One region of the Pseudarthrobacter sp. WHRI 8279 genome, then DNA from elsewhere that is predicted to be linked to it. Evidence: riboswitches for the same ligand, from Rfam matches in the RefSeq annotation. Region 1 holds a riboswitch; the other holds the start of a gene.
What was found. A riboswitch is a leader RNA that binds a small molecule or an ion and turns the genes downstream of it on or off. The one in region 1 is predicted to bind cyclic di-AMP.
Positions count from the first base shown of each region.

Region 2: another riboswitch for cyclic di-AMP. It lies ahead of ABRP28_RS19820 (M23 family metallopeptidase); the one in region 1 lies ahead of ABRP28_RS05960 (LysM peptidoglycan-binding domain-containing protein).

Region 1 is NZ_CP168162.1:1,323,352-1,330,419, reverse strand. Features, by position in the region: gene ABRP28_RS05975 (ribonuclease Z) at 1-545, shown strand, start outside; gene ABRP28_RS05970 (APC family permease) at 542-1,984, shown strand; gene ABRP28_RS05965 (protein adenylyltransferase SelO) at 1,981-3,456, shown strand; gene ABRP28_RS05960 (LysM peptidoglycan-binding domain-containing protein) at 3,591-4,436, opposite strand; cyclic di-AMP (ydaO/yuaA leader) riboswitch at 4,440-4,641, opposite strand; gene ABRP28_RS05955 (dienelactone hydrolase family protein) at 4,915-5,895, shown strand; gene ABRP28_RS05950 (lytic transglycosylase domain-containing protein) at 6,086-7,068, shown strand, end outside.
Region 2 is NZ_CP168162.1:4,313,044-4,320,111, forward strand. Features, by position in the region: gene ABRP28_RS19800 (cold-shock protein) at 1-36, shown strand, start outside; gene ABRP28_RS19805 (DUF3027 domain-containing protein) at 43-768, shown strand; gene serC (phosphoserine transaminase) at 954-2,084, opposite strand; gene ABRP28_RS19815 (metal-dependent transcriptional regulator) at 2,388-3,083, shown strand; cyclic di-AMP (ydaO/yuaA leader) riboswitch at 3,190-3,431, shown strand; gene ABRP28_RS19820 (M23 family metallopeptidase) at 3,442-4,266, shown strand; cyclic di-AMP (ydaO/yuaA leader) riboswitch at 4,403-4,576, shown strand; gene ABRP28_RS19825 (NlpC/P60 family protein) at 4,647-5,342, shown strand; gene ABRP28_RS19830 (NlpC/P60 family protein) at 5,495-6,277, shown strand; gene ABRP28_RS19835 (HNH endonuclease) at 6,556-7,056, shown strand.

The DNA.
Region 1 (7,068 bases):
CGGACGGCCGGACCCTGCTGCCGGAACGCCTGCAGGCGGCAGGGATATCCGGGCCGGACGCAGGGCGGCTGCAGCGCCAAGGGAGCCTGGGCGGCGTGCAGCTTGAAGACGTCAGCGTCGCCCGGCCGGGCCAGCGATTCGCCTTCGTAATGGACACCGCGCCCTGTCCGGGCGCAGAGGAACTTGCCGACGGCGCCGACCTCCTCGTCGCCGAGTCGACCTTCGCTGACGACGACGCCGGGTTGGCCGGCCAGTACCGCCACCTCACAGCCGGGCAGGCCGGAGAGTTGGCGGCACGTTCCGGCGCCCGCACCCTGGTGCTCACGCACTTCTCCTCACGGTACGGCGACGACGCCTCACTGCTCCTGGCCCAGGCCGGTGCCCGCGCGGGTTCTGCTGCAGTCATCGCGGCTGAGGACCTGCAGCGCATCCCCTTCCCCCGGCGGCGGCGCTTATCCCACGGCCCCGCACTGCGCCCCGGGCCAGTCGATGCAACAAAGCCACGTCCCTCAGCCAGCCCAGTTAGCCTTGGAGGCCACTCATGAGCGCAGCTTCAGAAGAAGTCTCGGACGTTACTGCCCACGGCAAGGAGCCCACCCTCAAGCGGGTGCTGGGACCCAAGCTCCTGCTGCTGTTCATTGTGGGCGACATCCTCGGCGCCGGCGTCTACGCGGTAACCGGGACCATGGCCGGCACCGTAGGGGGAATCGTCTGGCTGCCGTTCCTGCTGGCCTTCGTGGTGGCAACGCTCACCGCCTTCTCCTACCTCGAACTGGTCACGCAGTATCCGCAGGCCGCGGGTGCCGCGCTGTACACGCACAAGGCCTTCGGGATCCACTTCGTCACCTTCCTGGTGGCATTTGCCGTGGTCTGCTCGGGAATCACCAGCGCGTCCACGTCTGCGAACGTCCTGGCGCAGAACTTCTTCGGCGGCCTTGAGATCAATGGCTGGATGGGCAAACCGGGGCAGGGCGTGATTACCGCGGTGGCCCTTGGATTCATGCTCCTCCTGGCTGCCATCAACCTGCGTGGCGTGGGGGAGAGCGTCAAGTTCAATGTTGTGCTCACAGTGGTGGAGATGGCAGCACTGTGCATCGTGATCGGTGTCGGGTTCTTTGTCATGGCCCAGGGGACGGGAAACCCGGGCGAGATCTTCGTCTTCAACGACTCCCAGGACAAGGGGCTCTTCCTCGCCGTGACCGCAGCGACGTCCATCGCGTTCTTCGCCATGGTGGGCTTCGAGGATTCGGTCAACATGGTGGAAGAGACCCAGAACCCCGAAAAGATCTTTCCCCGCACCATGCTCACCGGCCTGGGCATAGCAGTGCTGCTGTACATGCTGGTAGCTGTGTCCGTGGTGAGCGTCCTTTCGCCCACGGAGCTCGAGGGCATCCGGGAAGCTGAAGGCGCTGCCCTGCTGGAAGTGGTCCACAAGGGCTCGCCGGACTTCCCGATCGACAGGGTCTTCCCCTTCCTGGCCGTCTTCGCCGTCGCCAACACGGCACTCATCAACATGCTCATGGCCAGCCGGCTGATTTACGGCATGGCCCGCCAGCACGTCCTGCCCGGCGCCTTGGGGAAAGTCCTTCCGGTCCGGCGCACCCCGTGGGCGGGGATCGCCTTCTCCACTGTCCTGGCCCTGGGCCTCATCCTGTATGTCACCAGTGATCCCGAAAGCAACATCGTGGCCAACCTGTCCGGCACCACCGCCTTCCTGTTGCTTTGTGTCTTCACGGTGGTCAACGTGGCCTGCCTGGTGCTGCGCCGCAAGCGGGATCCCCACCGCAAAGTGTTCTTCACATCCCCGGGCCCTCTGCCGCTCGTGGCCGCGCTGCTCTGCGCCTTCCTGGCCGGCCCGTGGGTCGGCAGGAACATCATCCAGTACCAGATTGCCGGCGGACTGATGGCCATTGGAGTCATCCTGTGGCTTATCACCTGGCTGATCAACCGGCGCGCCAACGACGGCGATAGGGTTGATCCATGACTGCAGCAGCAGAATCAACTGTCACCTTCGAAGGCCTTTTTGCCCGCGACCTCCCGGAACTCTCCGTTCCCTGGCAGGCAGAGGAAGCGCCGGAACCCTCGCTCCTGGTCCTTAACGAAGCACTGGCCGGTGAGCTGGGGCTGGCTCCCGAATACCTGCGGACCACCGAAGGCGTTCGGCTCCTCCTGGGCAACCATGTCCCGGCCGGCGCCACGCCCGTGGCCCAGGCATACGCCGGGCACCAGTTCGGCGGTTACTCGCCGCTGCTCGGCGACGGCCGGGCACTCCTGCTCGGCGAACTGCCGGACGGCGGCGGCCGTCTGCGGGACGTGCACCTCAAAGGCTCCGGCCGCACACCTTTTGCCCGGGCAGGCGACGGCCGCGCCGTCGTCGGCCCCATGCTGCGCGAATACCTGGTGAGCGAGGCAATGCATGCCTTGAACATTCCCACCACACGGGCTTTGGCCGTTGTGGCCACAGGACGCCCGGTGCGGCGGGACACCATGCTGCCCGGCGCCGTCCTCGCCCGGGTGGCCAGCAGCCACCTCCGGGTGGGCAGTTTCCAATATGCCCGGGCCACGGACAACATGGAGCTCCTGCGCCGGCTCGCGGACCACGCCATCAGCAGGCACTACCCGGCCGCAGCGCAGGCCGAAAATCCCTACCTGGAACTGTTCGCCTCGGTGGTGGCTGCCCAGGCCGGGCTGGTGGCCCGGTGGATGCTGGTGGGGTTTGTGCACGGCGTCATGAACACGGACAACATGACCATTTCGGGCGAAACCATCGACTACGGGCCCTGCGCCTTCATGGATGCTTTCAACCCCGGTGCCGTGTACAGCTCCATCGACGTCGGCGGGCGCTACGCCTACGCCAACCAGCCGGTGGTGGCCGAGTGGAACCTGGCGCGGCTGGCGGAGGCGATGCTGCCGCTCTTCCACGAGGACCAGGAACAGGCAGTCGCGCCCGCAGTGGAGGCGCTGGGGAAGTTCCGCAGCCAGTACAGCGACGCCTGGTTCGACGGCATGAAGGCAAAGCTGGGCATCGCCGCCGGCCCGGCCGGAAGTGAAGAAGGCGACGAGGCATCGGAACTGGTGGACGGGGTCATCGGCCTGCTCAAGGACGGACCTGTCGATTACACACAGTTCTTCCGGAGCCTTGGCCAGGCAGCCAGGGGAAACACCAGGCCGGCGCGAGGCATGGTCCTGGACCTCGCCGCCTTTGATGCTTGGGCTGAGCGCTGGGCCCGCCTCAAGCCCGACGCCGGTCTGATGGACAGCGTCAACCCGGTGTACATTCCCCGGAACCATCTGGTGGAGGAAGCGCTGGCAGCAGCAACGGAGGGGGACATGGGCCCCTTCAGCCGCCTTTTGGAGGTGGTGAGGTCCCCGTTCGAGGAACGCGAGGGGCTGGAGCGCTATACCGAAGGTCCGCCGGAAGACTTCGGCACCTACCGGACCTTCTGCGGTACCTGAGGCGGGCACGGGAGAACCGCGCGGAGGAAGTCCCGGGGAGACAGAACAAGGGCGGCAGCCGGGAGAACCCGGCTGCCGCCCTTGTCTCGAGTGGCCTGGCCCTTACGGGCCAGCTGCGCCTGTGTCCGTGGTGACTATGCCACGCGGACGAAGGAAGCGCCGCTGAGCCAGCTGATGGAGTGAACCTCGGTCTGGTTGCCGTTCACGCCGCCGCTGACAACCTGGCCGTCGCCGGCGTAGACGCCCACGTGGCCGGCGGTGATCACCAGGTCGCCGGGGGCGGGGGTGCCCACGGTGGTGCCGTACTGGTAGAACTGGCCGGGGGCAAGGTCGCCGACGGACTTGCCGACCGTGCGCAGGGCCTTCTCCACCATGGCGGTGCAGTCCTGGATCTGGCCCAGCTGGCCGTAGGCGTTGGCCAGGATGGCTGCTCCGGCGCCGCTGCCGGTGGCTGCAACCGGGGCGGACGCGTAGGACATGTTCATGCCGGTGTTAGCCGGGGTGGTAACAGCAGCGGTCTGGACCGGTGCCGGTGCTGCAGCAGGTGCAACGTAGGCTGCGGCCGGGGCGGCAGCAGCGGTTCCGGCGGCGGGAATCTGGATCTGGTCACCGGGGTAGATGATCGTGGAGACAGAAAGCCCGTTGGCCGACAGGACGTCATTCAGGCTGACGCCGTAAGCGGTGGCAATGGCACCAAGGGTGTCGCCCGATACAACCGTGTGGGTGTTGCCGGCTGCCGCGGCGGGGGCCGCGGCTGCCGGAGCAGGGGCGGCGTAAGCCTGGACGCTAGCGGTCTCGGTGGTGTCCGGACCGTTCACACCGGCGTGAGCCGGGGCTCCGACGCCGAAGGCAATGCCGGAGGCTGCTGCCACGGCGAGAGCCGGACGGCCCAGGGACTTGGCCGAAACAGCCAGTCCTTCGATCGCGATGGAGCGGGCCGGGGTTGCGCGGTGACGGGCGGTGGTGGAATTTTTTGACACAGTTGATCGCCTCTCCCATGCCTGCGGGGTGAGCTGTCGGGTTCGGGTTGGAGATACCCGGCCGGCAACACCTCCGAAGGGAACGGACGCGCTATCGACTTAACCCCAAGGCCTTCAAAAGGCCGCGGAAACTTGGTTCCCCCGTCCCTGCCAGCTGGAAAGCGTTGGTTCCCGGGTCAGTGGCAGGGCTCGGCATTCTGACGGGGAATGTCCCGTCTGGGAGGGACACCTGAAGACCATAACCCGACTTACCACCCATTGTCACATTTAGATAACATGCGAGGCGCGGCTCTCGATTACGCAATCAACTGGATTTCCCGGTGCCACGGCGTTCCAGCCCGGGCGGGCAGGCGCGCCGATTTGTGGGGACGTGTTATTTATCACAAAGACGTTAAGGAGGGACCGAGCCTGCCCGGCGACCTTGTTCTTCACGTGCCCGGGGAGGAGTATGTTCGGCACCCCACGAGGAGGCATTGCGATGCAGCTTGGCAAGTATGAGAGATACCTGATTGAGGAATTCTTCGACGATTACAAGTCCGGCGCGCTGAGCCAGCGCACCTTTACCCGGCGGGTTGCCTTCATTACCGGCAGCATGGCGGCAGCGTCGGCGGCGATGCTGCTGGTGGGCTGTACCCCCAGCGAGGTGCCGCGGAGCACCGATCCCATGCCCACCCCGGAACCGTCCCCTACGTCCGCTGCCGGGACCCTCGGGACTGCGGGATCGGGTGCGGTCCCCGGGGCAAAGAGCCCGCTCTCCGTTCCGGAGGGGGCGCCAGGATTGACGACGGCGTCCGTCCAGTTTCCGTCCGGCGGCGCCTCCGTCAGTGCCTACCTGGCCAGGCCGGAGCGGGACGGTCGCAGTCCTGCCGTGCTGATCTGCCACGAGAACCGCGGACTGACGCCCCACATCGAAGACGTGGCCCGCCGCTTCGCGAAGGAGGGGTACGCCGCCCTCGCGCTTGACCTGCTCAGCCGTGAAGGCGGGACGGCCGGAATGGACCGCGACGCCGTACCCGGCGCCCTCACCCAGGCCGGCGCCCAGCGGCACGTGGCCGACTTCGCAGCAGCCCTGGAGTATCTCCAGGCCCAGGACTTCGTGGATGGCGGACGCATCGCCATGACCGGCTATTGCTTCGGTGGCGGCATCACCTGGCAGGCGGCAGCGGAACTGGACGGGCTGAAAGCCACCGCGGCGTTTTACGGGCCCGCCCCGGACCTGGCCAAAGTGCCGGACATCAGGGCAGCCGTTTTCGGCGTCTACGCTGAACTGGACCAACGCATCACCGGCCCTATGCCTGCACTCAAGGATGCGCTGGCAGCCTCCGGCGTTGTCCACCAGCTCACGGTCTACCCCGGCGTGGACCATGCCTTCCACAACGACACCGGGGACCGCTACAACGAAGCCCAGGCCACGGCCGCGTGGAACGACACCCTTGCCTGGTTTGACCAGCACCTGTAAAAAAACCCGCGTCCCGGCCCTGGTCGATGAAACGGAACTTCCTCCGCTCCATAACGATGTAGAAACGTCCGCCTTCAACCTGCCGATCAAGGCGGTAGGCTTCCGGACTATGTCCCGGTTCGTTACCAAATCCAGGGCGCCCCTGCCCGTGGCGCTTCTTTCGTGTGCCCTGGCAGGAAGTCTGTGGCTGGTGCCGGCAGCCTCCGCGGACAGCAGTCCCGGGGATTACCCGTCCTGGGAGGAGGTGCAAGGCGCGAAGGAAAGCGAGGCCGGAAAGGCCGCGGAAATCGCCAAGATTGATGGCCTGCTCTACAGCCTCCAGGAGCAATCCGAGGCCGCCGGCTCCGCTGCGGTGCAGGCGGCGGCGGAGTATGCAGGCACCGACGCGGCATTGCAGGCCGCCGCCGCCAGGGTGGAGGCCCTTGCAGCGCAGGCCGCACAGGCTGACTCGGAGCTGGTCCAGTACAGGAAGGAACTTGGTGCGCTGGCGGCCCAGTCATACAAGACCGGCGGCACGAACATGGGGTTCTTTGTTGCCCTGGACGCTGTCCAGGCCAACACCGTACACGGGCTCAACGTGGTGCAGATCGTGGGGGACAAGACCGCCGCGCTCGTGCATAAGGCGCGGGCCGCAGGGGAAATTTCTGCTGCACTGGCTGCCCAGGAACAGGCCGCAAAGGATGAGCGCGGACGGCTGGCCCTTGAAGCCGAAGCCAGGCTCGGAGCGGCCCGCTCGGCCCAGGACGGCCTGGCCCGCAAGTCGGCGGACGAAAAGGAGCGGGGCGCGCAGCTGACAGCGCAGTTGGCGTCGCTCAAAGGTACGACGGCGGAGGTGGAGAACGCGTACCGGCAAGGCGAGGCGGCGCGCGCCGCCTACGAGGCATCCCAGGCGGCCAAACGGGCCGCCGCCGAAGAGCAGTCCCGCCGGCAGGCCGACGCGGCTGCCAGGGAACCGGCGCTGCCCGCAGCCCGTCCGGCGCCTCCGGCCCGCCCCGCGCCTGCTGGTCCTGCGCCCGCCCCGGCTGGTCCCGCCCCGGTTGATCCCGCTCCCGCTCCGGCTCCGGCAAACCCTGCCCCGGCACTTCCTTCCCCTGCAGTCCCGGCGCCCGCCCCGCCCAGCCCGCCGCCCGTCGTCGTGCCTTCCCTTCCCGGCGGCGCGGTCAATGACCCGGC
Region 2 (7,068 bases), 1.4 Mb from region 1:
GCCCTGCGTAAGGTTGCCGACGAGCTGGACGTTTAGGCACTGATGAACCCCGAAGCTGAACAGCCGGTCCCAGCTGTGCCGGAACAGGACGGCACGACGACGGGTGGCCCGGGCGCCGCCGGCCCGGCCGTTGCAGGGGCCAGGGCTGTGTCCAAGCGCCGAGCGGGCGTCCCGGCATGGCGCACAGGGAAGCCGGATGCCTTCCTCGCCGCTGCCGTGGACACGGCGCGTTCGGCTGTGGAGGAAATAACGGCTGCGCCCACCATTGGCCGCCATCTGGCTGCCAAAAGCGAGGGCGACCGCCTGGTAACGCACCTGTTTGAATCCAGGTTGCCTGGCTACCTGGGCTGGCAGTGGTATGCGGTACTTACCCGCAACTCCCGCTCCAAGGTGGTCACGGTCAGCGAGCTCGGCCTGCTGCCGTCGGAAGATTCGATCCTTGCCCCGGAGTGGGTGCCGTGGGCTGAACGCGTCCGGCCCGAGGACGAGCAGGAACAGGACCAGGAGCAGGACCAGGTACGGGTAGGGAAACCGGAAACTGGCGGGCAGGAAACCAATCCGGCAGAAGGCGAGGCCCATGACGGCGCCCCGGGGGCCGGGAGCCAGGACGCGGCCGCAACGGAGCCTGCCGGAACCGGGCCCGTCGTTGGGCCTGCTGAAGCCGGAGCCGCCGCCCCTGGTGCGCCCGGCCCGTTCGCGGAAGCGCAGCCTGTAGAAGCCCAGCCCGTAGAAGCCCAGCCCACTGAAGACAGCGCCGCCAAGCCTTAGGCAGGCCGCACCCCAGGACGCAGTCTTCACCACGTACACAAAGGCGCCGCCCGGAACTGTTCCCGGGCGGCGCCGTCGTACATTAATGCCCTGCCCAGCTCGGTAAGGCCCGGCAGCTCGGTAACGCCCCCAGTTCGGTGAGCCGCGACCCTTTGGTGAGCCGCGGCCGGACTGCCGGCGGACCGCTACTTGCGCAGTTCGCCCACCACGAAGTCGATGCTGGCCAGCAGCGCAGAAACGTCGTCGGGCTCGATGGCCACGAAAGTGGCAATGCGCAGCTGGTTGCGGCCGAGCTTGCGGTAGGGCTCGGTGTCCACGACGCCGTTGGCCCGCAGGACCTTTGCCACCACGGCTGCATCCACTGACTCGTCAAAGTCGATGGTGGCGATGACGTTGGAGCGCTCGTCCGGGTTGGTGACGAACGGGGTGGCGAATTCGGAAGCTTCGGCCCAGCTGTAGATGCGGCCGGCGGAATCGGCAGTGCGCGCGGCGGCGAAGTCCAGGCCGCCGTTGGCGTTCAGCCACTGCACCTGTGCATCCAGTGTCACCAGGGTGGACAGCGACGGCGTGTTGTAGGTCTGGTTCAGCCGTGAGTTGTCGATTGCGGTCTGCAGGTCGAGGAAATCGGGGATCCAGCGGTCGGTGGACTTGATACGCGCCGCGCGGTCCAGGGCGGCGGGGGAGAACAGGCCAAGCCAGAGTCCGCCGTCGGAGGCAAAGTTCTTCTGCGGGGCGAAGTAGTAGACGTCGCTCTCCGCCACGTCCACGTCCAGGCCGCCGGCGGCCGACGTCGCGTCGACCAGCACCAGCGCGCCCTCGTCGGCACCCGCTACCCGCTTCACGGGGGCGGAGACGCCCGTGGAAGTCTCGTTCTGCGGCCAGGCGTAGGCATCGACACCCGCTTCAGCCTGGGCAGCAGGGCGCGTACCTGGTTCGGATTTGATGATTGATGAGGCATCCAGGAAGGGCGCCTTGTTGGTGGCGGCAGCGAACTTGGACCCGAATTCACCGAACGAGAGGTGCTGGGCCTTCTGCTCCACCAGGCCGAAGCTGGCAATGTCCCAGAACGCAGTGGAACCGCCGACGCCGAGGACCACTTCATAGCCCTCGGGGGCACGGAAGAACTGGCTGAGGCCCTCGCGTACGGACCCGACCAGGTTTTTCACCGGAGCCTGCCGGTGCGAGGTTCCGAGGATGGTTTTGGAAGCAGCGGAAAGCGCATCGATCTGCTCCTGCCGGACCTTTGACGGGCCGGCGCCGAACCGTCCGTCCTTGGGCAGGAGGTCGGCGGGAATAGTGATGCTGTTTTCGCTCACAGGTGCTCCAATGTCGGCGTGGACGCGGTTGGGGTCCGGACGGGTGGTTGGTTGGCGGACAGTCGGCTGTGACTGCGACTTTCGGCCCCCCTCATTCTGCCTGAACAGGCGGTGGGGCGGGAACCGGCACCGTCATAGTCCAGAAATTGAGACAGAGACCAAGACGTTGGGACGGGCCCCGGCGGCGGCCGCCAACTATTCGGACAAAGTCAAAATAGGCTAAGCTTTCCAACGGACTACGTCGCGCGGATGGCGATATACGGTGGGACAACGCAAGGTACTGCGCTCGAGGAGCTGAGCTGGATGACGGATCTGATCGACACTACGGAGATGTACCTTCGGACCATCTTGGAGCTTGAGGAAGAGAACATCGTTGCCCTCCGGGCCCGGATCGCCGAACGCCTGCGCCACTCAGGACCCACGGTCTCCCAGACCATCGGCAGGATGGAGCGGGATGGCCTGGTGGTTGTCTCCGGCGACCGGCACCTGGAGCTGACGGAAACCGGCCGGAAGCGCGCTACCGAAGTGATGCGCAAGCACCGGCTGGCGGAGCGGCTGCTGGCGGACGTTATCGGCCTGGACTGGGCGTACGTCCATGACGAAGCCTGCCGCTGGGAGCATGTTATGAGCGAACGCGTGGAGCGGCGCATCTACGAACTGCTTGACCATCCGACCGAGTCACCGTACGGAAACCCTATCCCTGGCCTGGCTGCCCTTGGGGGCCAGGCGTCCGCAGGCTTCGCTGACGGCGCCATCAGCCTGCTTGAAGCAATGAAGTCCTATGGCCCGGCGTCGGAGGTGACCGTAAGCCGGTTGGCTGAGCCGATCCAGGTGGAGCCCGAGCTGCTGGTCCAGCTGGATGAGGGCGGAATCCGTCCGGGAGCCGCAGTCTCGCTGGAGCGGGTGGGGGACTACATTTCGGTCCGGGTGCCCGGCATCGAAGGTGCGCTGGAGTTGCCGCCTGAGGTGGCGGCCCACGTCTTCGTCGCCATCCGGTAACTCTCCCGTTGTACCCGCTCGGAGCGCATCAGCCAAAGATAACGGAATTGTTACTTCGAGCCTTCTGGCCCTATAGTTAAACGCAAGCGTAGATACTAAAGCGTTACCTGATCCGGAGCCGAGCTCTGCCAGCGGATCAGGTGCACGAGTCATTACTGGCAGAGGCGGGGGAACCACAACCGGCAGACGGGGGACTGCCTTGGGGTGAAGTCCGTCAGCAGCAAGCCTCTTCCAGTGAAGGATCCTTCCGGGGATACCTCTGTGCCGGGCTTGCCTAGGCGGACCGGGTCTTTGAACTCTCTGACCCGAATCCGACAGCTAACTTCGCAGGCTTTCCAGAGAGGAACCCTTCTTGTCCATAGAGACCCCCAAGGGGCGCCGCCGCGCGGCGTCTCCCGTTTCAACGCCGCGCGTTGTCGAGGTCATCACCACGGAACGCCCCCGCGATCCGCACCGTGACGCCCGCCGCCGTCGAGGACCCTTCCGGCAGATCACCGAATTTGCCGCAGCCAGCGGGATCGCACAGAAGGCCGGAATCGCTCTTGCTGCCACCGGCCTGGTGTTGACAGTGACCGTTCCGGCAACAAGTCCCGTCATGGCAACCGACAACGCAAGCGGCGTTACCCCGGTGGCAGCATCTGCTGTTACCCCGCAGCCGCAGGTATCCGCGGAGGCCGGCGCCCAGATCGACTTCAGCCGCTCTGCCGTGGTGACCCAGGCAGACCCCGATGGCAAGCTGAAGCAGCTGCTCAGCGCCCAGTCCGCAGGTTCGGTGTCCCGCGCGGCCTCGGCCGGAAGCCTCGGCGCTCCGCTGGCCGCGCTCTCCACTGCCTCCGCGTTCGGTTACCGGGTCAGCCCCATCACCGGCGGCGCGGGTGACTTCCACCGCGGCCAGGACTACGTTGCCCAATGCGGCACCTCGGTGCTGGCGGCTGCCACCGGCACCGTAACGTTCGTGGGCTGGCACCAGTACGGCGGTGGAAACCGGGTGGTGGTGGACCATGGCAACGGCCTGGAAACCACGTACAACCACCTTTCGTCCATCAGCGTCACGGAGGGACAGACGGTCTCCCGGGGCGATGTCCTGGCCCTCAGCGGAACCACGGGTGCTTCCACCGGCTGCCACCTTCACTTCGAGGTGCAGGTCAACGGCGAAGTCGTCGATCCCACGGGCTGGCTGTAGTCAAATGATGGTTTGCTATCGAATCATCGTGACCCGCCGTGACCTGAATGTGACATTCACCGAAAACTGCTGTACCGTCTAACTCGCGTCAACTTTTCCGAAGTTGACGCTCTTGTGCGGATTGCCTAGCTCTGCCACCGCTCAAGGTCCGTTCGCATTTCATCGTCTGGCAGGGGCGGGGGAACCAATTTTGGTCTTTGCTTCAGCGAAGGCCTTGGGGTTAAGTCGCAAAACTTCCTTGGAAGCCGCGCGGCCGGGTGACTCCCATCCGAATCCGACAGCTCACCTCGCAGGCATTGGGAGAGGCTACCTTCGTGTCTTCACGCCATCATTCTGCGCGCCACCGTGCGCAAACGGTTCGTACCAACCCCTTGGACACAGTGTCCAAGGCTGTTAGTGCCAATGCCGGGACAGTAGGTCGCCAGGCTGCGGTTATCGCAGCTGCTTCCGGTCTCATCCTCAGCATGGGCCTGCCTGCCAACGCCGCGGACACCACCGCCGGCGTTTCCGCTTCCACCGAGTCCGGGTCTGCCCAGTCCGCCCTGGCGGTCACCGCAGCACCCACCGCGACTGTCTCCTTCGAGCGTCCCGTGGTGAAGACCACCGCCGCACCGAAGCCGGCTCCCGTGCGGGCGCAGTCCACCGATTCGGAGGACCGCGCTGCTGCCGCTACCCGGACGGCCTCCACCGCAGCGGCTCCCGAAGCTGCAGCTGAGAAGCTGGCAGAGACGGTTTCCTCGGCCTCCACCTCCGGCATTGCCGCACTCGCATACACCGGCATCGGCCGTCCCTACGTCTGGGGAGGCACCACCCCCAACGGCTGGGATTGCTCAGGGTTCACCCAGTGGGTCTACGCCCAGGCCGGCATCAGCATCCCGCGCGTCAACGCCTGGACCGCAATGACGCCCACCTCCACTCCGCAGCCGGGTGACCTGGTTATGCAGAACGGTGGCGCGCACGTGGGCATCTACGTGGGCAACGGCATGATGATCAGCGCGCTCAACCCCTCCCAGGGCACGCTCCTCCACTCGGTAGCCGCCACCGGAAGCTCCGCCTTCTTCACGATCAACAAATAGTTCTTGGGCCTTCGGGCCCAAGAACTATTTCTTTGCACCCCTTTCCACACACCACATCCCCGTTCGGGGCCTGCCGGCGTACCCCCAAGATGCCGGCAGGCCCAGACCCCTTGGTGCCCACAACGGCCTGAGGAAAACGAAAGAGAGAACTGATGACTACTCGTGCCACCGCACGGCATCGCGCCGAAGTCACCAAGACCAACTCAATCGCTGTTATTGCCAAGGCTGTTGGCGACAACGCCGGTGGCATGGGCCGCCAGGCAGCGGTTATCGCCGCCGCTTCCGGCCTGGTGCTCACCAGCGGCATCGCTGCAAACGCAGCTGACTCCAGCGTCCAGCGCGACTCTGCCCCCGCGTCCACCCTGGAAGTAGAGTCCTCCGTCGAGGCGCCGATCTCCGCTGCCTCCACCATCGCCATCACCTTCGAAAAGCCGGCCGTTACCACCACGCCCGCGCCTGTCGTCGTTGTCGAGGAAGAGCCCGCGCCTGTTGAGGTCAAGGAAGCCGAGCCGGCTCCGGCCGCCGCCCAGCCTGCTGCAGCCCCCAAGGTAACCGCCAAGGTAACCACAGCCTCCGCGCCCGCTGCAGCTCCTGCTGCTTCCGCCAGCGGCAAGGGCGCAGCCATCCTCTCGGCAGCGTACGCCCAGCTGGGTGTCACCCAGGACTGCACCATGCTGGTCACCAACTCCCTGGCAGCAGTGGGCATCAACTTCCACGACTGGCCCGCAGGCTACCTCTCCCTGGGCCGCACCGTAAGCGCCGCCGAAGCGCAGCCCGGCGACCTGATCTACTACGCAGACGGTGGCGCAGGCATGGCCCACATCGCTGTCTACGCGGGCAACGGCCAGGCCGTCCACGGTGGATACAACGGAAACCAGACGGTCGTCTTCAGCGCCAACGTTGGCTCCGGCCCCGTTTTCATCCGCGTGAACTAATTAGCTCCGCGCTAGGCCGTCCCACAGGGGCGGCACAAGAACCCCTGCCCTGGCGGCAGGGGTTCTTGCTTTTAAACGCCGGTTGGGTGGCTACCGGCCAGGCGCAGCCCCCGGCCGCCCGATACGCCCGCTGGCCCGACACGGCAGTTTTGGGAAACCGCGATTAGCTGATAGTGGGCTTCTATGTTTACTCTTGTGGTGTCGATCCATAGCCCGGACATGCCGAGGGCAGCCGGCCCTCGTGCCCCTGACGGGTGCGGCCGTGAAGAGGTACGTGCATGCGCACTCTCGTTCTGAATGCTGGATATGAACCGCTGGCGGTTATCACGTTCCGCCGGGCGCTGGTGCTTGTGCTCACGGGTAAAGCCAGTGTGGTTGCTGAGGGTGACGATCCCGTGGTGGGCCCCCAGGAGATATTGGGCCGCCCGTCCGTTATCCTCCTGAACCGCTATATCCGTCCGAGGTACAACCAGGCCACCGCTGTCAGCCGCCGGGGCGTGCTGAGGCGCGATGGCCACCGGTGCGCCTACTGCGGAAAAGCGGCCCACACCATCGACCATGTCCACCCCAAGTCCCGCGGCGGTGCGGATTCCTGGGAGAACCTGGTGGCGGCCTGCCTTCGTTGCAACAACGTCAAGGGCGACCATACTCCTGCTGAAATGGGGTGGAAGCTGAGATTCGTCCCGGAACCCCCGCACGGAACCATCTGGCAGATCAAGGAACTCGAAAAGCCCACCCCTGCGTGGGATCCGTTCCTGCTGCCCGAGCGCGCAGCTTGACCCCAACCTGCA